2 regions of the Bacillus sp. ISL-77 genome follow, and region 2 is predicted to be linked to the other one. Evidence: riboswitches for the same ligand, from Rfam matches in the RefSeq annotation. Region 2 holds a riboswitch; the other holds the start of a gene.

Region 1 (17,045 bases), on a different contig from region 2:
TTGTGAATAACCATTTGGTATGTTAGCAGCTGTTGGCTTTTTGGGTGTCCCTTTTTTTGGTGAAGTGTTTTTTTGAGCTGTATTTTTTGGTGGAGCTGTATTTTTGGGTGTTTGTTTTGCTGGATTAGGGACACTTTGTTTACTTTCATCTACCCCACCGTAATGTGTAAATTTGTTACCTGAGTTTATTTGCTTTTTTACAAACTGTTCATTGTATTTGCTTGCTTTGGCTAGTTTTAATTTTGTTGGCCACCCCGCCAATCCATCAATTGGCAGCCCAAATTCATATTGAAAATTTCTTAACGCCCAATACGTACTCCATCCGAATACCCCATCAATCTTCCCATGGTAAAATCCAAGATACTGGAGCCTGGATTGCAGTTCAATGACATCATCACCGACCGCACCTTTTTGGATAATCTGATTAGAGAAAGCTCTGACCTCCTTGCTTTCAATAAATGTAGATGTCCCAAACATAAGAAAGATTAATATGGAAAATTTTAGCAAAATTTTTTTCTTTATCATGGAATATTAACCCCCATTGTAAATCTTTTATCAGTAACCCTATTTTTTGTTTAAAAGGTGTTTTTATTCCATCTTAATGAGAATAAATAAAAAAACCCTTTACAAGTGAAGGGTTTTTTGGACAGCATATTGCTTTTTCATATGATTGGCACTTAATATTTTAGCTTTTTTCACTTTCCTTAGTCCAAACCACCAAAGAAAAATCATAAAAGGAAAAATAATAAAGAGCCAATTTTCTTGGGAAATTAAGATAAAATCGTATGCACCGTGCAGAAGAAATGGTAAGAGAAGGGAAAATATAACCCATTTAGCTTTATTCCCTTCCGTAAACTTAGCTTTTCCAATATAAAAGCCCATAATTACACCAAATAGAGCGTGACTTGAAACAGGTAATAATGCACGTGTTACCGCATGTTCGATTCCATTAGCTATTAAATAGAAGACATTTTCTATTGTAGCAAAACCAAGTGAAACAGCTACTCCATAGACAATTCCATCAAAGGGTTCATCAAACTCTACATGCTGATAGACAACATAAAAGAGAATAAACCATTTGAAAAACTCTTCAAATAGACCTGAGCTAAGAAACGCATTGAAAAGATCAGATTTAATTATATGTTCTGTTTCAAGTACATGCTGGATAAACATGATTGGAAACACAAGAAGGGCTCCGTACATAAATGTCCTTAGAACGAAGGATATTGGCTCTGAGTCATATTCATCTTTTAAATAAAAATAACTAAGTAAGGCCAGTCCGGGGGCAATTCCGGCGGATAATATTCCCAGCATGATGAACCTCTTTTCCAATCCATTTTCTTAATCGTATCATGTATTCTCTATAAAGAAAATGAAAGATTCATTCCATTTATTAAGCCGACTTCAACCGTTTGACATTTGGTTAGCTTAAAATTTAATTTCCTTCAAATTGCTAGCAAGGGCTACAGCCAATTTAATTCTTGCTTTTTTAGAGTCGTTGTCACTTCCTAGAATAACTCCCTTATTAAAAAGATCAAAGGCACTTCCTTCATAATCATAGGTTGTGTATACTGAACCCTCTTCTGCGCTTGTAGTGACAACCAGTTTAATTCCCGCTGCAATAGCTTTTTCAATTTCTGCCATCATTTTAGGGGCAACCTGACCACGTCCCACTCCTTCTAGGACAATTCCAGCAATCCCCGCCTCTCGAGCTGCTTTAATAAATTTCCCATCAGCTCCAATATAGCATTTAATAATTTCGACTTGAGGAATAGATGATTCTATTTCAAAATACTCTCTTTTGATTGGTTTTTGAAAAACATGAACCTGATCGTTATCAATAATGCCAAGATAGCCAAATCCAAATGCATTGAAACCCTGGATATTGGATGCATGTTCTTTTTTTACATATCTTGCAGCAAATATTCGTTCATTAAAAACGACAACGGTGCCAGCATCCCTTAAATCATAAGAACAAGCACAATAAATGGCATGACGCAAATTAATATACACATCGCTGCCTAAATCCTCTGGCGAGCGCTGGGAACCTGTAACGACAACAGTTCTTGGGTCTTTAATTGTTAAATCAAGAAAGTAGGATGTTTCTTCCATTGTATCCGTTCCATGTGTGACAACCACGCCTGAAACATCTTCATCCTTAAAATAGTCCTCAATTTTGTTTTTTAATAAAATTAAATCATCAAATGTAATATGAATACTAGCTTTTTGAAAAACAGATTCAATAACGACTTCAATGTCCTTTGGCAAATTACACATACTAGCGAGCTCTTCACCAGTTAACGCACCTGAGGCTAATTTTCCTGAATCTTTATTTGGCTTGCTTGCTATTGTTCCACCTGTTGTTAATAAGACAACTTTTTTCATCATTTTGTCACCCTTTTTGCATCTTTTTCTAGGATTGAGCAAGCAATTTCCCCACCGTGGAACCTGCCATTTTCAATGAATATTTCATTTGCGTTATTTCCTGCCGCAATTACGCCTGCTATATATATCCCCTCAATATTTGTCTCCATTGTATCTGCATTAAAGAAGGGTCGCCCTGATTCCCCATCTATATTTACACCCATGTTCCGTAAAAATTGATGATCTGGATGGTAGCCTGTCATTGCAAAAACAAAATCATTGCTTATCACTTTTTCGTTATGGTCTTTTATATATACAACTTGATTTTCCGTTATTTCTTTTAGGGTAGCGTTAAATTCCATCAAAATGGTTCCCGCCCGGACCAACGCTTCAAATTCAGGAAGAATCCATGGCTTTATACTTGGAGAGTATTTTTCCCCACGATATAAAACTGTTACTCTCGCTCCAGCCTTCACAAGTTCTATTGCAGCGTCAACACTAGAATTTTTCCCACCAATCACACAAACATCTTTATCATAAAATGGATGGGCTTCTTTAAAATAGTGAAATACCTTTGATAAATTTTCACCAGGTACCTCCATATAATTGGGATGATCATAATAACCGGTTGCGATGATTACATAGCGGGCACAATAAGTATTTTTATTGGTATAAACATGAAACAGCCCACCTTGTTTTGATACACTGGTAACTTTTTCAAACGCATTTATTCGTAACTGTTTCCGTTTGGCAACTTCTCGATAATAAACAAGCGCCTGATTTCTTTTAGGTTTATAATGTTCTGTAATAAAGGGTACTTCGCCAATTTCTAATTTTTCTGCTGTACTAAAAAATGTTTGATGTGTAGGATAGTGATAAATTGAATTCACCACATTTCCTTTTTCAATAATAAGTGGTTTTTTCCCTATATCCTGAACTGCGATCGCCGCTGCTAAACCACATGGGCCACCGCCAACAATAATGATATCTTCTATTTGCATAATAAGCACACCCCTTAAAACAATCATACAGGATAACAAAAAAACTCCTATCGTCTATGATAGGAGTTTTTTCACTATGTTTCAATGGTTAAGTTTTAAATCCAGCCTCTAAAACGGCTTGCCTCTGCCATTTTTCTAACTCCAACCATATATGCAGCAAGTCGCATATCGACACGGCGTGTTTGGGCAGTGTCATAAATATTGTTAAAGGATTTTATCATTACCTTTTCCAATTTTTCTTCTACTTCTTCCTCAGACCAATAGTAACCTTGGTTATTTTGAACCCATTCGAAATAAGAAACGGTTACACCACCGGCAGATGCTAATACATCCGGGACAAGGAGAATTCCTCGTTCTGTTAAAATCTCTGTCGCCTCTAGTGTAGTTGGACCATTTGCCGCCTCTACCACAATGCTTGCACGAATATTATGAGCGTTTTCTTCAGTAATTTGATTTTCTATTGCAGCAGGAACAAGAATATCGCATTCAAGTTCTAGCAATTCCTTATTTGTTATCGTGTTATTAAATAATTTTGTAACCGTTCCAAAGCTATCTCGTCTATCTAATAGATAATCAATATCCAAACCATTTGGATCATGCAAAGCTCCGTATGCATCAGAAATTCCAATTACTTTTGCACCTGCATCGTGCATGAATTTAGATAAAAAGCTTCCAGCATTACCAAAACCTTGAATAACAACCCTTGCACCCTCAATTTGAATACCTTTCTTTTTAGCAGCCTCTTGGATACAGATTGTTACTCCTTTTGCCGTTGCAGATTCACGTCCATGTGACCCTCCAAGAACAAGTGGTTTACCCGTAATAAAACCTGGTGAATTAAATTCATCAATTCGGCTATATTCATCCATCATCCAAGCCATGATTTGCGAATTGGTAAACACATCAGGAGCTGGAATGTCTTTAGTTGGTCCAACAATTTGACTGATTGCTCTTACGTATCCCCGGCTTAATCTTTCAAGCTCTCTAAAGGACATATCACGAGGGTCGCAGACAATACCGCCTTTACCACCGCCATACGGAAGATCGACAATTCCACATTTTAAGCTCATCCAAATCGAAAGGGCTTTCACTTCCGTTTCTGTCACACCTGGATGGAAACGAATTCCACCCTTTGTTGGCCCCACAGCATCATTATGCTGGGCACGGTAACCAGTAAATATTTTTATGGAACCGTCATCCATTCTAATTGGAATTTTAACTGTCATTAAACGTAATGGCTCTTTTAAGAGCTCGTATACCTCTTCAGGATAACCTAACTTTTCAAGGGCTTTATGTATAACGGTTTGTGTCGATTTCAACACATCATGCTTTTCCACTTGATTAGTCTTTTCATTATCTTTATCGGCTACCATTTGTAATCCTCCCTAAAAAAATGCTACGAATGTTGTCAGCTTTCAGACACAAGTATACACCTTTAATTGATTTATGCAAGAGGAAAAAACAACTACCTGAACCATTATGTAAACGTTGCCAATTGCATTTTTAAAGGATTTCTAAAAATTGCAATGGCTACAAATTATATCTTAAAAGCTTTTAATGATTGAAAGGGCGGTGGTTGCCCTTTCTAACTTACTTTCTTAAAAAGAAGCTAAATTACTTGAAATATTGAAGAATAGTTTCCACCGCATTATTTTCGATTATTCGTTTCCCATACTCAGCTAAAACGTACGGACTTAGAATAGAAGCATTACCAAATTCAGATAAAACACAAGCTGCCTTAATATTATTTTCAGTTTCTAAATTATTCATTACTAAATAATAGCGATTATGCATTGCATATAGGCTTCCACCAAAAATATTGACAGTGGATAGTCTTTTTGAAAGACCAATTATATCCTCAAAATCATCAAACTCATACAATAGGTCCTCAAAACCTTCCATCCTTACTTGCATTTCAATAAATCCATCATATAGAATTTCCTCATCTTCAATTGCTTCATCAACGGTAATGATCAATATCATCCCTTGAGCCTGGAGGGAGAACACCTCTACCGCCACAGAACCTTGGATATCAACGTCAAATTCCTCACTTGCTTCTTCCACCAAATCATGAAAAAGCTGATTCCATTTTATGGAGTCTTTCCAAATATCTTCTTTGGAGAGTCCCCTGTCAAATAAATCATCAGAGGTTAGAAAAATTTTTATTTTATTGGCCGTTAAGCGTTCTAAGCGCATGATTTTGCCCCCTGCCGTGACATAACTCTTGTTTTCAGTGTATGCCCTGGGGTCCTGTTGGTGAATTGTCTATATTTATCCTTCCATACCAGAATTCCACTTTAGTGTAATCAAGTGACATTCAGCAGGTGCCCCCAACCTTAAAGGGATGGTAGTGGTACCATAACCATTACTAATAAGAAGAATTGTATTATCTAATCTTTTTATTTTCCCTCTTTCATGTGGACTATATCCTAAAATATGAATTTGCCCCCCGTGGGTATGACCACATAACACTAAGCGAATTTCATGTTCAGAAAGAATCTTATTTGTAATATCAGGATAATGGCTTGCTAGAATTTTAAAACTTTTCTCTTCTGCATCTAGTAAGGCTAAATCCAGACGATCTCGGTCTTGCTTTAAATCATCTACACCAAGTAAACAAAATTTTTCACCTTCTGCTGATTCAAAAGTCACAGCGGTGTTATCTAATATTTTAATACCTAACTCCAGGAGGATGGCATCTAATTTATGATAATCTACTTCATAATCATTGTTTCCCCATACAAAGTAGACAGGACCAATTTGCTTTAGTTTCAACAAGTTTGCTTTAACTTTCTCAAAAGGAACCCCTTTTTCTGTTAAATCTCCGCCGATTACAACTATATTTGCCTTCCCCTTAACAGGGTTAATAATTTTATCAGATATCTTTCTCCTATGAATATCCGATATAAAAAAGATCGAAACACTGCCAAGAGATTTAGGAAAGTCAGAAAAAGATAATTCATGTTCTATTACTTTATTTAAAAATGCTTCACGTAACATATATATAAGAAGACATACACCACCGATGAACAGGACAACTAAACTAATAACCATATTTCCTTTTCCCCATTTCTTAACTTAAAGTTCAATGGAAATCATACCATAAAAAAGACTTAAACTAAAAAAGACAAGGGTTTGCTCCCATCCCATTTTAAAAAGAAGGAAAAAAATAAAAAAAAGGAAGAGATACTCCAAGAAAAGATTCATACCTAATTTTTCTCGTTTCTGCCCCATTTTTCTTGTCCTATGTAACAGCTCACGAATAACTTTTCCGGTAACGAGAAATCCAATAAAAAAAACCACTGAAGCTACAAAAAATTTTAATGGATTTATTACAAGCACTATAAAGAACTCAGAAAGGACAAATGGATGAGGAATCGTAATCCATTTAATGAGCAGATATCCACTTAGAAAAATAACCAAATCCGTCAATACTTTTTTATACATAAAAATCCCTCCCATACAATGTATGAGAAGGATTGAAAATATTACCTAATTCAGTTATTGGTCCTCTTCGATACTTAAAATTCTGAACCCATGTTCTTCCAGCCTCTTTGTAAATTTGTCAATATTGTTCTTCCTTTCAACCTTCATAACAATTCTTCGGACAAGTTTATCAGTTTCATCAAAAGTAACAAGTGAAATAATATGCTCATGGTACTGATGGGCAATTTCAGACAGACAAGCAATCCGACCTTCAGTATACTTCAACTTTACTTGGAAAAAACCTTTTATATTTTAAGATTATGACATAGAAAAAGGAGAATTTCATATTATTTAATGATGTTGATAAAGGGAGGGCTAAAATGAATACACACTTTAAAACCTATCATCCTTATGCGAGTCCGTTTGACCCTTGCAAGCCAATTCCTGAAAAAACTTACTCTACCCCGCCACATTTATATATGGGCTTTCAACCACCTAATCTTCCACAATTTTCACCGCAAGAAGCATTGAGAGCTGGCACGCTCTGGAAGGACTTCTATGATCCTTGGTACAATTCCTTGGAGAAAGCAAAAGGGGGCCTGCCAACATGAAACAGGTCCCTGCCGAATATTATCAAATAATGGAGCAGCTTCAAACGGTTGACTTTGTTTTAGTAGAACTCACATTATATTTAGATACCCATCCTGATGACCTAGAGGCAATCAATCAATTCAATCATTACGCAAAAGAACGAAAACGTATCAAAAAGGCATTTGAAAGCCAATTTGGTCCATTGCTTCAATTTGGAAATAGCTACTCCGGATATCCATGGAACTGGAAAGATACCCCATGGCCGTGGCAAGTTTAATTAAAGGGAGGGAAGAGCTTAATGTGGGTTTATGAGAAAAAATTACAATACCCTGTTCGAGTCAGTACTTGTAATCCAACCTTAGCAAAATATTTAATTGAGCAATATGGGGGTGCCGACGGCGAACTTGCTGCTGCACTCCGATACTTAAACCAACGATACACGATTCCAGATAAGGTAATTGGCCTTCTAACAGATATCGGTACAGAAGAGTTCGCCCACCTCGAAATGATTGCTACAATGGTCTACAAATTAACGAAAGACGCCACGCCTGAGCAAATGAAAGCAGCTGGATTGGGAGCACATTATGCTGACCATGATAGTGCATTATACTACCATAATGCCGCAGGAGTTCCATTTACAGCAACTTATATAACCGCTAAGGGTGACCCAATTGCAGATTTATATGAAGATATTGCAGCAGAAGAAAAGGCAAGGGCTACCTACCAGTGGTTGATTAACATAAGTGATGATCCTGATATCAATGATAGTCTGCGCTTCTTACGTGAACGGGAAATCATTCATTCGCAACGTTTCCGGGAAGCAGTGGAAATTTTAAAAGACCAACAGGGTAAAAAGACGATTTTCTAATCAAATAAGAAGCAGTTAGTCTGCTTCTTATTTTTTTTCATGATATAAGTTTATGTCATATTTTGTTTTCATCATTTCAAAAACAATGTGACGTGATTTCCATTCTTCTTCTTTTTTCCAATAATCCTTACTGCGGTCGACGATTTCACATCTTAATTCATGATATTCCTTTTCTGCTTTGTCTTTTTTTTCTTTCAGTAAATTCATTGTACCGTACATTCCGACACAAAAAACCAACAATGTTAAATTATTGGAGTCATTTACAAACGCAGAAAACATTGCAGCAAAGGAATAGGAATAAATACTGGCAACTGTGATATACAAATAGGTTAAGAAACTAGCTGCTAAAATAATTGTGGCCCAAATTGAAAGAATATGCCGCTTTTTAAAACGGTCAAATTTTTCTTTTCGTTTTCTTACATTTTCAAGAGCCTGCTTCGTTGCCTGATCAGTATTTTCAAGTAATTGGATTGGAGAATCCATTTTTATCACCCTCCATTTCTCTGTATATACATATGAACTTGTCCCTTCTATTATGTTTTTCTATAAAAAAAAACCGATCACTTTTGGATCGGTTAATTGTTTATTGGTATTTTCAAAACCTGCCCTGCATTTAGTTGGTTACTCGTTAGATGGTTTGCCTCCACAATAATTTCCATTCCCTTTGGGGACTGATAATACGTCATTGCTATCCTATAAAGGTTTTCATTTGGTTTAACCGTATGAGAAATGATTTTACTATCTTCTGGTTCTGTCGATACTACGCTAGTTTCTGATTCTTTTTCTTTTTCACTATTAATATCTGATACCTGAGAATCCGTTTTGTTTTCATTTGTACTCTCGGGTTGAACAGATGTATCCACAGCCGTTTCAGTTTGTTCTACTCCGGCGTTAGATTCTTGGCTAGTTTCTTCTGAATCATTAGCTTCAGAAATTGCTTCCTTCGATTCATCAGGATTTTCTAGGGTTTCCTCGTCATCTTTAGAATTTTCCAAATTAATCGTTTCATACCCTACTGATTCAACTGATAGTTTTTCAACACCATTTATTTTTTTAGCACCGTCACGGTAAGAGATTACACTAAATATGATTATAGGCAGGAGGATAAAGAACAAAACTAATAGACGAATAAGTGGATATTTTAGCTTCCATTTTGTTTTTTTCCTCTTTGGGCGATGTATCTGCTCCCGTGGCGGCAAAACTTCCATGTCTTCGACTTTTTCATTAATTTTTTCTATTCGCTGTTTTAATCTTTCCGCTTGGTCCCTGAATGGTTCTTCATTATTCATGGAGCTACTCCTCCCTGTTCATCTTCTCTGATTGGTCGTTTAAATTTTATATATACTCCTAATAAAAAATCAATGACAAAATGCATAACAATTGTGACTGCTAAATTGTCTGTCCACTGAAATATTAAACCAATAAAAAAGCTTAATATAACAATATTTACAAACAAAAACCAATTAAAAAGGTATCGATAGTGGATGATTGCAAAAATAATACTTGCTAAAATGAGGCCTACTTTTGTTTGAATGATCCCTCTAAACAATAATTCTTCACTAAAAGCTACTAAAAGGGCAATGATAAAGATGTGAAACAAATTTCTATTTTTAAATATTCTTTCATTCAAACCGCCATCATCATAAAAGGACGAAGGCAGCGATTTCATTAAAAGTATATCGACCATTACCACTGTAATACCGGCAGGGAGTCCGATTGAAATAATATGAAAGTCATTCAAAGAAATATTATTTAAATAGGAGAAATGGTCAAAAAATATAAAACCTAATATCAATGAGATCACACAGAGAATTCCCTGTGTCATGTACAGGTGAAAAAGCAAATCTTTATCCGTTAATTCATTAATTAATTCAAAATACTTTTTTTTCATTCCCTCAACTCACAATTGATTAGAATTTTAGCAAGATAGTCGTTCCAGTTTTTTTCATTTGTTTTTACTGAAGGAAAATGATTAGAATTAATATTTTGATAATCATTTATTTGAAGCCCGCAAATGTCGCAGCATGGATTTAGCTTGTTAGACAATATTTCATCAAAATAATGTAAAATATATTCACGTCTGCAAGAATTGGTTTCAATCCATTTTTTCATGCAATAAATATTATTTTTCTTAATGGATAATCTTTCCTTAACAAAATCATTAATAGTGCATTGTAATTTTTCAAGGCTAGCCATTTCTAGAAATGAATTATTTACAAAGTCCTCAACAATCCTCCATTGAATCTCGGTAAAACCGCCAAGCTCCATTAGTTTCGTATTTAGATTGATCTTTCCATCCTTCAGAAGATGGTCATGTTCTACCTTTTTAAACAACCAGTCTATTTGCTGTTCAGATGGCAATTCATTCTCTGCAAGCTGGATTGGAAGCTGTTCATCCCCTGGCGAATATAAAAGGATGGCAATACTCGGTTCGCCATCACGACCTGCCCTTCCGATTTCCTGTAGAAAAGATTCTATTTGCATTGGCATGTGATAGTGAATAATAAAACGGATATTTTCTTTATTAATACCCATGCCAAAAGCACTCGTAGCACATATTACATCTAATTGCCCATAGATAAACTGTTGTTGAATCAGTATTCTTGTATTTTGATCCAATCCGCCATGATAGGCCATTGACTGACAGATTCCTTTTTCTGTTAGTAATGTCGCCATCTGTTCGGCAGCTTTTTTACTTGAAAAATAAATAATTCCCGGTTTTTTCAATTTGGCAACAAACTCGAGGACACTGGCTTGTTTATCGCGGTAATCAAATAGTTCTTTTACATAAAAGCCGATATTGGGTCGGTCTATGGTCGATTCTATTTTTACTATTTCCTCTAAATCAAGTGAAGCAATAATGTCCTGTCGTACCTTTATTGTAGCTGTCGCTGTCAGTGCAAGCGTTAGTGGATTACCGAATTTCTTTCGAATCTCACCTAGTTTTGAATAATCCGGGCGAAAATCAAAGCCCCATTGGGAAATACAATGGGCTTCATCTACAACAAACAATGCAATCGTAAGCTCTTGAAGTTTACGAAGGATATAGGGAACTCTCAACATTTCAGGTGATATGAAGATAAATTTATATTGACTTAAATGATGAAGGGCCCTATTTCTTTCCTCTCCCGAAAGAAAAGAGTTTAAAGCAATGACTCTTTTTTCACCAAATCTTTTAAATTGTTCCACTTGATCCTGCATTAATGATAGAAGAGGAGAAATAATTAAAATGTGCCCATCTAAAATAATCCCAGGTAGTTGGTAACACAGGGATTTTCCAGTTCCAGTTGGGAGCATTGCCAGTGTATGCTGCCCAGCAAGAATGGAGGTGATTACCTCTTTTTGTCCAGTCTTAAACGTTTGATAACCAAAATGTTTTTTTAAAACCTTTTCTAATTCCATTATCTATCACCATATTTCGCTAAAACTAACCTTATTTGAAAATAAGTAGCAGTACCTACTTTTTCTCTTATCACTTTTAGCTGTTTGGTTACTTTTTGCCGCGAAACTTCCAAAATCTTATTTTGTAACTCACTATCGACGTATGTATCAATGGAAAAATCCTTTACATTTAAGGCTAATTCAACAAGATGATCTTCTATTGTACTTAATTTTAAGTGTCTAAGATTTGCAATCATATCAAGGCTATATCCTTGTAATAATAATGCCTGTGTTTTCCTTGAGGAAAGGGTTAATTCATCATCTTGCATTAGATCATGGATAAGATAAGGTAAGATTTTAAACTGATTACCGTCTTCCATTATTCTTTGAATCAAGTAATGAAGGGCATTAGTAAAACCAATCTGATAATCATGAAAATCTAACTTCAGCTTTTTTGCTACTTGATGAGGGGTTAATCCAATCTGCTGAAAACCAGTTAACCGAAACACTAAAAGTGATGGGTCCATGTCTTTCACTGTATTAAAACATTCATTTAACTCTGAATAGACAGTAGTCCCCATCTCCATCCTAGGTACGGTGATGTCCTTTAGAGTAGCTTTTAACCAGATATGGACGTCTTTGTTTTTTTGAATGGGTATATATCTTGATTCCCTAAAAGCAAGATTGGATACCACCTGAATTAGTAGGGACAATCTTTCCCAAAATAGAGAGGATATTTGATGAAAGGTCCAGCCATTTATATATTTGGGCAATGGTTTGTTTTCTAGAAGTGTCATTCCAGAGGTCGTTACATCGTATCGTTGTTCCCCTATATTTATTAACCAATTTTTTTCTACCATTGATTGATGTATTTCATCAAAGGAGTCCCTTGTTAATTGCTCATAAATCCCAAAAAATTTTTTTAATGAAAATAGGTGGGCGTCTTGGATAGTTTGTGATGATTTTTTTCCATTCAACAGGTGATAGACGGAGTAAATCGTCCGTTCCCTGTTTAATTGTTTGACACTATAAAGAATAATGGATTCAAGTTGCATCATACTAAGTCCCCCGCCGTTTTTCGTACATTATCGACAAAATATCCATTTTTCTTCTTTATTCTATCATGAAATAAAGTAGATTGTTGCCCAAAAATGTGGAAGAATTAGAAATTCAACTATATAATCTACAGGTATATGGGTATTTTTCTATTGAAAAGTTATCGATACAGTTTTACAATAGATATGAGTTATCCGTTTTCAATTTGATAATGGAAAATGTGTAAGAATAATTTTGTTTATATTACTGGGAGGTTTTTTTTCATGGCAAAGTACACAATTGTGGATAAGGAAACTTGCATTGCATGTGGGGCTTGCGGCGCAGCAGCACCAGATATTTATGATTATGATGATGAAGGCATTGCATTTGTAACTCTTGATGATAATGAAGGAATTGTTGAAATTCCAGATGTATTAATCGATGATATGATGGATGCTTTTGAAGGCTGTCCTACTGATTCCATTAAGGTAGCTGACGAAGCTTTTGATGGCAATCCAACTAAATTTGAATAATATTTAGGTAAAACAAATGTTAAGCTACTACCTCTCTCCTTTTTAAGGGAGAGGTTTTAATTTTTTACAAAAAAACAACAGGAGGAATGGGTCCATCCTGTTGTTTTTATTTATTAGACGCTTTTAATTGTTGTGTTCTTATTAATCCATGCCTGCATCCGAATGAACAGAAGCATAAAGATGGATGACATCATAACACCTTTTATTAAGTTAAAAGGTAAGATAGCAGGGACTACCAAATTACGCATATCAGGGAATCCCATAAGAGCAGTATAAGCCGGTAAAATGAAGAAGTAATTTAACAAACTCATCATTACCGCCATTATGGCTGTCCCGGCGATTAACGCTAATGTCATACCTTTTCTAGTTTTGAGTCTATTATATACGAAATATGTTGGCAGGATAAACACAATGCCAGCAGCAAAATTGGCTATATGGCCAACAGGAATTCCTGTAAAACTTCCTGTCTGAATATAATTAAGGACATTTTTAAAAAACTCAACTAATATTCCTGCAATTGGTCCAAAAATCAATGTGGCAATTAATGCTGGGATGTCGCTGAAATCGACAAACAAGAAATTTGGGAATAAAGGCAATGGAAATTGTATTAGCATTAACAGAAATGCAATACTGCTCAACATTCCAATTGACACATAAGCCCTTACATTCATTTTCCTCTGTTTCTTCATCTTCTTCATCTTCCTCTCTCCTTTTTTGATCCATCGCGTTTAGGAAGAGAGGTTCAGCAAACAGTCGAGACCTAAGTAAATAAAAACTCCCTCAAGAAAATCTACTTGAGGGAGTTTACAAAGGCACGCTTAATAAACGTTCATTAAACATTAATTTTTTGAACGTCTGCAGAACCTCCATCTTCTCCCATCCAGACTATACTGTCGGCTTTGGAATCACACCAAATCCTGCCATAAAGGCTCGCGGGCTTATGAGTTTCACTCAAATACCGCCGATCGGGAATTTCACCCTGCCCCGAAGATAGATCGATATATAATTACAAATATAATTATACTGCTTCCTGCATTTTTTGTTAAGTAAAAGGTTTACGTTTTAACGCATTTGTAACTTTTTTAAACAGTTTCCAAAAAAAAAACCGCAGACACTTGAGTCCACGGGTTGTTTATTATCTCAATTTACATTTAATACTTGCTTAGGTTTAATAAGATCCGAGGACAGATGGTTAAGTTGTTTAATACGTGTTACCGTCATATTTCTTTTCCTCGAAATGGAGTACAATGTGTCGCCTTGTTTGACGATATATTGTTTTTTTCCTTTCTCTGTTTTGTCTTCCTTTTGAAGTTTTACATGGGAGCTTGCTTCTAATACATCGTCATTGATTCCAGCTATTCCACCCTGTACATTCTCGCCTGTGTCCGCTTTTCCTAAGAACTTTTCTGGATCCAATGCATATTTCTTATCATATCTCCACTCATGCTGGTGGGTTTCAAAATGAAGATGGGTCCCAGTAGCTTGTCCTGTTCTCCCCATTTTCCCTATTACGGTTCCCTGCTTAATACTTTGACCTTCTAATACAGTTCGCTTGTTTAAATGGGCATAGACAGTAACAAAATGACTTGGATGTTTTATAAATACTACATTTCCGTATGTATTCGAATAATAGGATTTAACTACTTGACCATCATCGACGGCAAGAACAGGGGTGTTCAATTTTCCAGCAATATCAATTCCCTTATGTTTACCCATTCTCGTTCCATATGTATCAGAAATAATACCGTCTGCAGGCCATATCCACCCATCCTTTATCTCTTTCTCATCCTTCATACTTGCTTCGGAATGTATTCCACCTAAAAATAACAAACTGATACATAGCGCCATAATTAGGGCAATAAGAACCCTTTTTATGTAGTCTCGCATTTTCTTCATTCAACCTCCTTAGTTCTTTTCCTCCTCCACACCATATGTTAGTTGTTTCACCTTTAGAACATATACCTTGGTGGAGGAGCGATTAGACATACTTGTTATAATTTGGAGATTATAGTTATTTTATTCATGATAAAAAAAATCAACCACTAGGGGTTGATTGAGAATAATTATTGAAGCGTCTGTAGGTTTGGCGCACGCGGGACTTTGTTTTCCTTTGATAGGTCAAATGTTCCGATTTTTTTTATAGGCGAATTTTTTATAATGACTTTTTCTAAACCAAATTCTTTAGCTGTTAATAACAAGGACTCATAAGCGTTAATCGTAACTTGGTCTTCTCGTAGACTCGAATTTTCATCTATTGTAACTAGTAAAGTTTTTTCTTTAATGGATACATCCTTAATCGGCAGAGCAGGAAAAAGTGAACTTTTTAACCCTAATAAGGGCTGATCATTCTTCATTGCCTCCAAAGCCCTATTAATATCAGTATACGTCTCTATTGATGGAACTAAGTAGGGGATTTCACTATCTTTGGAAAAATAAAAGAAGAAGGCATGATTCTTCTTTTGGACGACTTCAATTTCCTCTTTCCTGCCAAGATTCCCTAGTTCAATTCCAGGCTCACCATTTGTTGAAAATCGGATTTTTTTTATATTACTGTTCGAAGAAATATCTTTTTGTAATACATTCATAAAATTTGTTTCTGTTGTTGATCCTTGGCCGTACTGATGGGTTGACGACACATCAACCAAAACAGCTTTATTTTTATTATCAAGCTTCAGCGTAGCATTAAGTGGATAAAATTCGCTTAAACCCCATTCTTCTTCCTTTAAACTCACCATGTTTTCATTAAATATAGTTAGCCATGATTTATCATTTGAATCATTTACTATAGTGGAAACTGGAACAAGTATTTGCGCTTGCGGATCTGGAATCCAATAAGTTAAGACCCTTCCATTGTCTACTTCATCATCATAGACTGCTGTTTTTAAAAGTTCATTATTCTCAGCTGCTGAAAAGGTCTTTGCTTTTAAATTGTCATCTTCTTTTTTCAAAGCACTGGAGGAATCCTCATCCGCTGTTTGCATTTCCTGCCCAGATGAAGCATTTTTTTGACTTGCTTTATCCTCTGAGTATTGGGTTCCGACCATTAATTTAGGAACTAAGATGAAGAAAATGAGCAATGCACATGCAGTAGCAAGGCCAGGCAGGAGCCATTGTTTTATTTTTGTCTTTTTTATAGAAAGATTCTGATAAATGTCACGAGGATTGCGATCATCTTGTATTTTGGGCATTTGCCTTAATAGTTCTTCGAGCTGCTTATCGCTCCACTCTGACTTTTTCACTTGCCGCTCCCTCCTTCTGATAAGACATTTCCATATGTTTCTTCAATACCTTTAACGAACGGTGCTGTGTCGTTTTCACCTTGCTTTCTGTCCATCCTAATGCTTGGGCTGTTTCAGCAATCGATAAATCTTGAATATATCGCAGAATAATAACTGCTCTTTGATCCATTGTGCAATATTCTAGACAGTTGTAAACCCACCTGATTTCTTCCTTTTGTACCGTGATTTCTTCTGGTATAGGATATCCATCTTTCAGCTGATCGGTGGACCAATCAAATTTTTCGAGTAAACGTTCTTTCCATCCCTTTTGTTTTCGGAAGAAGTCAATGGCTACATTTCTTGCAATCGAAAACAACCAGGTTTTCTCACTGCTTTTCCCTTCAAAACGGCGATAAGATTTAAAGACTCTTATATAGACTTCTTGGACAAGATCCTCGGCATGTTCTTTGTTCCTGACCATATAAAGTAGAAATTGAAAAACGTCATGATGATATTTTTGGTAAAGTTCATCGAAAACGGAGTCCATCAATTCCCCTCCCCGTTCATAATATTAGTCGATTTATATGTATAAAAGGTTTCACCTTATAAATATAGACTTTTTTGTGAC
Region 2 (6,751 bases):
AATCCAAGAAGGTGACACTTTCTGGAGCATTGCCGGCCGAGATGGGGCTCAGGGAGTGATAGTTGAGGATCTGATTACAGCAAATCCAGATGTGGATCCGACAAAACTTAAAGTGGGGCAAAAAATAAAATTAGGCAATGCGAAAAATGTATTTACTCGCAAACCAGAAGAACCTAAGAAGCCACAAGAACTTTACAGATTTCCAGTTCCCAATGGTATCTTAAAGCCAGGAAGTAAAGGCAATGAGGTTAAACAGATGCAAAGAGCATTAAATGCTGTTTATTTTAATTGTGGAAATGTAGACGGGATTTACTGTGATGGAACCGAGGACGCCGTTAAACGTTTCCAAAAGGTTTACCTGCCATATGAAGTCGATGGAGTTTACGGACCAAATACTCGTAAAAAATTACAAGCAGTTCTTAAATCTAAAGGATATTAAAGTTTAAAAGCCCTTCTCGGTTGAGAGGGGCTTTTTCCATTTAAAAAGGCAAATTATCCTCGTTCATAATCTTTCGGATTATATCTCTTTCTAGGTCCTTTACCAGTTGGGTGATGTCCTGGTCCCCATTCACAATAACTTTTTCTAATTCTGCCCGGTGAGACATTACCTTCTGGATCTGTTTCCAGAATTCTAATGCAACTTTCTCAGGGGTGCTACCTCTCAGCTGGAATGAGCCTTTTTGCAAGGCTCTGCTGCCGTCGGATTTGTAATGGATCTCAATTGATACGTTCATTCTCTTCTTCACTACCCCCAGTTTTTAAAAGTGGTTACTATCTCTCAGCTCGGCTAAACTCGTATCTATTCTGTTTATTAACTGGGCTGTTTTATAATCCCTTTCATTTTTCTCCTTCAAGAGTTCAATAACCCGGGCAAAACCGATGAATAACAACCCGATAACTACGCCCCCGAATAAAATCGACATCGCATAAGTAAATTGGACATTATAAATATTTAGTGCCACCTGATAAGATGCTTGAGCTATCTCATTATCAGGTATATCCTCGTATATCGCTTTTGCGTCCTTATATGGCTCCTTATCAATTCCTACATAAGCGATTAACCCTAAAAGTAATCCCCCGACCATAAATATCCAACCAACCACATTTAATATTTTTTCAATACGTTCTTTCACAGTAAATCCCCCTTTAATTAATATCTAATACTACGTTTTCTAGTACTCTCGGTTTCACTCATCCTCAATAATTTCAACTAGATCATCCATTTTACATTGTAATATTTTCGCCAATATAAACGCTTTTTCTAAATCTGGCTGCGTTTTATTATTCGCCCAGCGAGAAAAAGTTTGTATCGAAACTCCACATTCTTTTGCTAAGTAATTATGTTTAACCCCTTTAAGCTTGGCCAAATATTCAATCTTGTTAGTAAACAATTATTATCACCTTCTTGCTATTACCAATTCAACACATAATCGCTAACTCCTGTTAAAAAAAATGATAAAAAAAGTTATCAAAAATGTTTAGGTACAGGCAAGTTCCAATAATTATGGGCATATGAATAGACCATAGAACGATGAAAGGGGGATACGGATGAGATTCAATGATATTGTTCGGTCGGTTTTTGAGGGCTATAAAGAAGCAAAAGATCAACGTGATCCATTCGGAGAATTAGAAAAGGCGTGGTGTTTATACGGCGTAGATGATCTAAATGGGTTATTAGGGTTTGCCAAAACAAAAGAGCAGCATGAACTTATTTTAGATCACATGTACCAATTTGACGCTACAAGGGTTGGCTATTACAAAAATATTGAGACCAAAATCATTAATCACTACTGGGAGGGCTAGCAGATGGGTTTAGATTTAATCATGTCTCATGACAACGCCAAACAAAAAGTTAAGGAAGATGGTTGGGATTCATTTTTAGAAACCTTTCAGAAGGATTATGAGCCATATAAGCTTTATTCATGTTCTACTTACTGGTACGACGATTCTCAATATATTTGTAAATTCAGAGGGGTTTATGGGGATGTGGTGATTGGCTGGGATGGGATTCATAACAAATGAAAACGTGTGAAGATTGTAACCAGGAGCGAAGCGAGTATTTGTTTACCAACGATAAAGATATTTGTGATTATTGCTGGGCCATGAGAGGAGATAATTAATTATGTTTATTACAGCTTTAGGTATCAGCTGCGGAGTGTATGCAGGTTATTGCATTGGATGGATTAAAGGGTATGAACAGAAAGAAAAAGATGATAGTCGGATTGAATTGGAAATGAAAGACTTTTGGAAGGAGATTGATCAGTTTGGCTTACGAAGTCATTCCCCTAAAGTTGTTTTTAGCTCCAAGCTATAAGGTTTTGTCTGCTGTAGATGGAGGGCTTACTTTTTTTCTAGGCTTAGGTACGACTTTTCTAGTACTGATTGCTCTAGAAAAGTTCGGAGTAACGATCAATGAATCGTTAGTACGGTGGGTGGCATATGGGGGTATGGGATTTGGGTTTGTAATGCTGTGCCTTAAGATGGTGCTATTAGTTGGTTGAGGTAGAGAAATTTCCTCGGTTTGTTCGGATGCTTATAGTAATAAGGGTTTTAGTTTGTACTAAGGTGTGCTGTTTCCGTGAAACTATTGGGTCCCTTCCCAATACTCCTACGTCGTATTCAGCCTCCTCCCCAATTTGGCGCGAGGTGATGTGAAATGCTTGAATGGGCGGTAATTCCTGTTTTGATGGTAGGAGCTGCGTTTATACCAAAAGGGAATGTGAACGATAAAAAGAAAATTCGTACCATTTTTGAGAATACACGGTATGGTATCCCGAATAAAAAGGGGGAACTTCAAACACCAAAATATAAGAAGAAATTTCCCATTATGGAGGGCGAGGATGAAATCGGAATGCGGTATCTGTACATGATTCCGTTAGGTCTGCCAGCCACGAAAATAGCGGATATGGAAAAGAGTGTTGGGTTCTTTACAGATGGACTAAACCGACCTGTGATTGTGGAATTTCGGAGGGTAATAAGGGATGATCTGAGAAAATATCTAACCATAAGTGTATTCAATAAAGATATCCCATCTCTATATCCTTATAAGAAAGTTCCTACTGTAGAAGGATGGCTCATTCCTTTAGGTCGGACACTGGAAACAACCATATGGCACGACTTTGAGAAAATTCCGCATATGACAGTAGCAGGAACAACCCGTTTTGGAAAAACCGTTTTTCTAAAAGTATTGGTGACCTATCTCATTGAACACCATCCAGACGACGTTGAGATTTTTATCATCGATTTAAAAGGAGGGTTAGAGTTCGGTAGATACGAAAGATTAAAACAGGTGAAGGGTGTTGCGAGTAATCCCCTGGAGACCTTTCAACTTCTTCAAAAACTACAGGAACAACTACAGGAGGATTACAGGTTATTTAAATCCAAATACTGGACTAACATTGGTAATACTCCGATTAAGAAACGACGATTTATCATTGTGGACGAAGCAGCACAATTAGCTCCTGAGAAGTGGATGAAGAAAGAGGAGAAAGACCTTCTTGGAGCGTGCCAGTGGTTGCTTGGTGAGATTACGCGAATTGGCGGTGGGTTAGGTTATCGGGAGGTCTACTGCACGCAATACCCGACCTCAGACACTCTCCCCCGCTCCATTAAACAAAACTCGGATGGTAAGATAACATTCCGGTTACCGTCTGGATATGCCTCAGAAGTTGCCATAGATGAACGTGGAGCAGAGGGATTGTCATCAGATATTAAAGGGAGAGCTTTATACAAGACACATGAATTAAAGGAAATGCAAGTGCCTTTGCTGGAAGATAAAGAAATGTGGGAAAGGTTGAGTAGGTATGAAGAATTTAACACAAACAGAGAGGAAGAAATTACGACAGGAGGAGATCTTGTTAAGTTTGGAAGTGATGAAGTTCGCCACAAGGGAGCAGATACAGCTAAAACACAAACTAGGGACCGACAGAAACGCACTAAAAATCCTAAACGAGATGAAAGAGTACCTACAAATAAGAACACACGAGGGCAGGAACATTTACTACCTAAACGCAAGAGGAAGGGAATTAGTCGGAAGCGAGATGGAGGCGAAATGGAGCCTACAAATAGACCACCATTTGATGAGAAATGATATGTGGCTTTACTATTATTGTCCAAGAGATTGGAGGATAGAGGAACAAATTACCTTCCAGGAGGGTCTAAAAAATCATGTGTTAATTCCTGATGCAACATTTACCTTGAAGGGGAATTATTATTTCCTAGAAGTAGATCGAACCCAATCTATGTCGGATAACAAAAAGAAAATTGAATTATACTCAAAATTAAATCCCCTAATGGAAAAACAATTCAATCAAGCTCCTACTTTGGTTTTTTATACTATGACCCCTTTGCGCCAAGAAAAATTAAAAGAAATATGCAAGTACTATAAAGTAAACTGTCGTGTTTATACCAAAGAAGATACCAAATGAGGAGGAACAAAACATGTTAAAACTTTTGGTTAATGAAGAGGTTTACATCCAATGTACAAAATGCGGTGTGCACAGAAAGCCAGGTGCTTTTATAGTTAAGAAGCAAAAGAGAAAATTATGTAACTGCTGCAGACCCAAAAAGAATAGTTAATTAAAAATCGCCATAGTCGCACAGACCACGAGCCTCCCCAGGAAAAAGGAGTATGATATAAGGCGTCCAGTAGTGAGCAATTTTATTTGCAAGATTCACTATCCTGAAGTAATATAAAATTAATTGTATAAATAAACGACCGCATCGGTTAAGATACGGTCGCCTTCGGGGTCAGGTGAAATTCCTAACCGGCGGTGATGAAGCGATGCTTCTTAGTCCGTGACCCGTTTAACATATTATTGTTAAACGGTGGATCTGGTGAAACTCCAGAGCCGACAGTTAAAGTCTGGATGGGAGAAGGAAAAGACAGGATTAATTGTAGGGTGTAGTGTACCTATTTTTAACCCTTTATTTTCTATTGTCTTTTACAGGACCCTGAGGACTTATTGTCTTCAGGGTCCTTTTCATTTTAGCGTAAGAATTTAAGTGGAACCTAGTAAGGAGAAGGAAATTATGTTTACTGGAATTATTGAAGAAATTGGGGTAGTCGCGAACATCCAGCGGACTGGGGAGTCGTTTGTGTTAGCCATTGAAGCAAAGAAAATACTAAATGATGTTCACCTTGGCGACAGTATTGCGGTCAACGGGGTATGTCTAACGGTGACATCCTTTACGGGAAAGCTGTTCACGGTAGATGTTATGCCCGAAACGGTCAAAGCTTCAAGTTTAAATATGGTAAAGCGAGGTTCCAAAGTAAATCTTGAGCGGGCGATGGCAGCAGGTGGAAGGTTTGGCGGCCATTTTGTCTCAGGACATATCGATGGAACAGGCATAATTAAAAGTAAACAGTCCTTCGAAAATGCGGTCTACTATGAGATTGAAGCGGAGCAGGAATTATTAAAATATGTCATCTTAAGAGGCTCTATCACGGTAGATGGGACAAGTTTGACTGTTTTTGCGGTAACAGAAAATAGTTTTACACTATCGATCATCCCCCATACATTATCGGAAACGATTTTGGGACTAAAAGGGTCAGGGGATATCGTTAATCTAGAATGCGATATGATTGGTAAATACGTTGGACATTTTATCAAAAACCTTTCAAGTGATACAGCGCAAAAGCGTAAGACAGGGATAACGGCACAATTTTTAGCAGACAATGGCTTTAATTAAATGATGGTTGGAAAAGTCTAGTTTTAATTGGTTTGTAATTTTGAAAGGAGAGATGTGGCGTGTTTAATACGATTGACGAAGCTCTTGCTGATTTAAAAGAAGGAAAGGTTGTTATTGCCTGCGATGATGAGAACAGGGAAAATGAAGGGGACTTTATTTCTCTTGCTGAAAAAGCAACGCCTGAGGTTATAAATCTTATGGCCACTCACGGAAGAGGTCTAATCTGTGTTCCCATTGACGAGGCATTAGCTCAAAAGCTCGACTTACATCCAATGGTTTCCAAGAACACGGATCCAAATCGAACAGCTTTTACCGTAAGCATTGACCATAAATTTTCTACCACTGGCATTTCTGCATTTGAACGTTCAGCAACGGTGTTGAGTATGGTTGACCCGGAATCAAAAGCATCTGATTTTTTAAGACCAGGGCATATGTTTCCGCTAATTGCTAAAAAAGGCGGAGTCTTGAGCAGAACGGGGCATACAGAAGCAGCTGTAGACCTTGCAATTTTATGCGGTGCCAAGCCTGCTGGTGTCATTTGTGAAATCATGAATGACGATGGCACGATGGCACGTGTCCCCCAACTGCGTAAAATTGCTGATAAGCTAAACATTAAAATGATAACGATTAAAGATTTAGTAGAATACCGAAACAACAAGGAAAACTTAGTTAAGCGGGAAGTTTAAAACAAATTTAGGAGGCATACTCATGGGTAATATTTTTGAAGGAAATTTAGTTGGCTCAGGATTAAAAGTTGGAATCGTGGTTGGACGTTTTAATGAATTCATTACAAGTAAATTATTAGGCGGTGCACAGGATGCACTTAAAAGACATGGCGTCAGTGAGACAGACGTAGATATTGCCTGGGTACCAGGTGCATTTGAGATTTCATTAATTGCCCAAAAAATGGCTAATAGCAAAAAATATGATGCAGTTATCACGCTCGGCACAGTCATTCGCGGCTCTACTCCACATTTTGACTTTGTTTGTAATGAAGTGGCAAAAGGGGTTTCCGCAATTAATTTAAGTAGTGGCATTCCGGTCATTTTTGGAGTGTTAA

The links. Region 2 has a riboswitch for FMN ahead of ribE (riboflavin synthase). Riboswitches for the same ligand answer to the same signal wherever they lie in the genome.
Region 1: linked by a shared signal. The riboswitch ahead of J7E77_RS29040 (ECF transporter S component) and the one ahead of ribE (riboflavin synthase) in region 2 are both predicted to bind FMN.

Annotation. Positions count from the first base shown of each region.
Region 1 is NZ_JAGGQY010000094.1:47,321-64,365, reverse strand. Features, by position in the region: gene sleB (spore cortex-lytic enzyme) at 1-477, opposite strand, end outside; gene prsW (glutamic-type intramembrane protease PrsW) at 625-1,314, opposite strand; gene J7E77_RS29120 (asparaginase) at 1,429-2,385, opposite strand; gene J7E77_RS29115 (YpdA family putative bacillithiol disulfide reductase) at 2,385-3,365, opposite strand; gene J7E77_RS29110 (Glu/Leu/Phe/Val family dehydrogenase) at 3,461-4,738, opposite strand; gene J7E77_RS29105 (genetic competence negative regulator) at 4,980-5,561, opposite strand; gene J7E77_RS29100 (metallophosphoesterase) at 5,637-6,419, opposite strand; gene J7E77_RS29095 (hypothetical protein) at 6,444-6,812, opposite strand; partial or broken gene J7E77_RS29090 (CBS domain-containing protein) at 6,867-7,067, opposite strand; gene J7E77_RS29085 (spore coat associated protein CotJA) at 7,172-7,402, shown strand; gene J7E77_RS29080 (spore coat protein CotJB) at 7,399-7,659, shown strand; gene J7E77_RS29075 (manganese catalase family protein) at 7,681-8,250, shown strand; gene J7E77_RS29070 (YpbF family protein) at 8,278-8,733, opposite strand; gene J7E77_RS29065 (LysM peptidoglycan-binding domain-containing protein) at 8,826-9,539, opposite strand; gene J7E77_RS29060 (CPBP family intramembrane glutamic endopeptidase) at 9,536-10,141, opposite strand; gene J7E77_RS29055 (RecQ family ATP-dependent DNA helicase) at 10,138-11,652, opposite strand; gene J7E77_RS29050 (YpbB family protein) at 11,652-12,689, opposite strand; gene J7E77_RS29045 (ferredoxin) at 12,951-13,199, shown strand; gene J7E77_RS29040 (ECF transporter S component) at 13,313-13,897, opposite strand; FMN riboswitch at 14,064-14,195, opposite strand; gene J7E77_RS29035 (peptidoglycan DD-metalloendopeptidase family protein) at 14,340-15,095, opposite strand; gene J7E77_RS29030 (hypothetical protein) at 15,263-16,438, opposite strand; gene sigX (RNA polymerase sigma factor SigX) at 16,413-16,964, opposite strand.
Region 2 is NZ_JAGGQY010000051.1:194,160-200,910, reverse strand. Features, by position in the region: gene J7E77_RS21570 (peptidoglycan-binding protein) at 1-439, shown strand, start outside; gene J7E77_RS21565 (hypothetical protein) at 480-734, opposite strand; gene J7E77_RS21560 (hypothetical protein) at 759-1,133, opposite strand; gene J7E77_RS21555 (helix-turn-helix transcriptional regulator) at 1,188-1,391, opposite strand; gene J7E77_RS21550 (hypothetical protein) at 1,549-1,803, shown strand; gene J7E77_RS21545 (hypothetical protein) at 1,807-2,022, shown strand; gene J7E77_RS21540 (hypothetical protein) at 2,123-2,314, shown strand; gene J7E77_RS21535 (hypothetical protein) at 2,265-2,501, shown strand; partial or broken gene J7E77_RS31265 (FtsK/SpoIIIE domain-containing protein) at 2,657-3,388, shown strand; gene J7E77_RS30835 (replication-relaxation family protein) at 3,804-4,427, shown strand; FMN riboswitch at 4,736-4,884, shown strand; gene ribE (riboflavin synthase) at 5,032-5,691, shown strand; partial or broken gene ribB (3,4-dihydroxy-2-butanone-4-phosphate synthase) at 5,751-6,374, shown strand; gene ribH (6,7-dimethyl-8-ribityllumazine synthase) at 6,400-6,751, shown strand, end outside.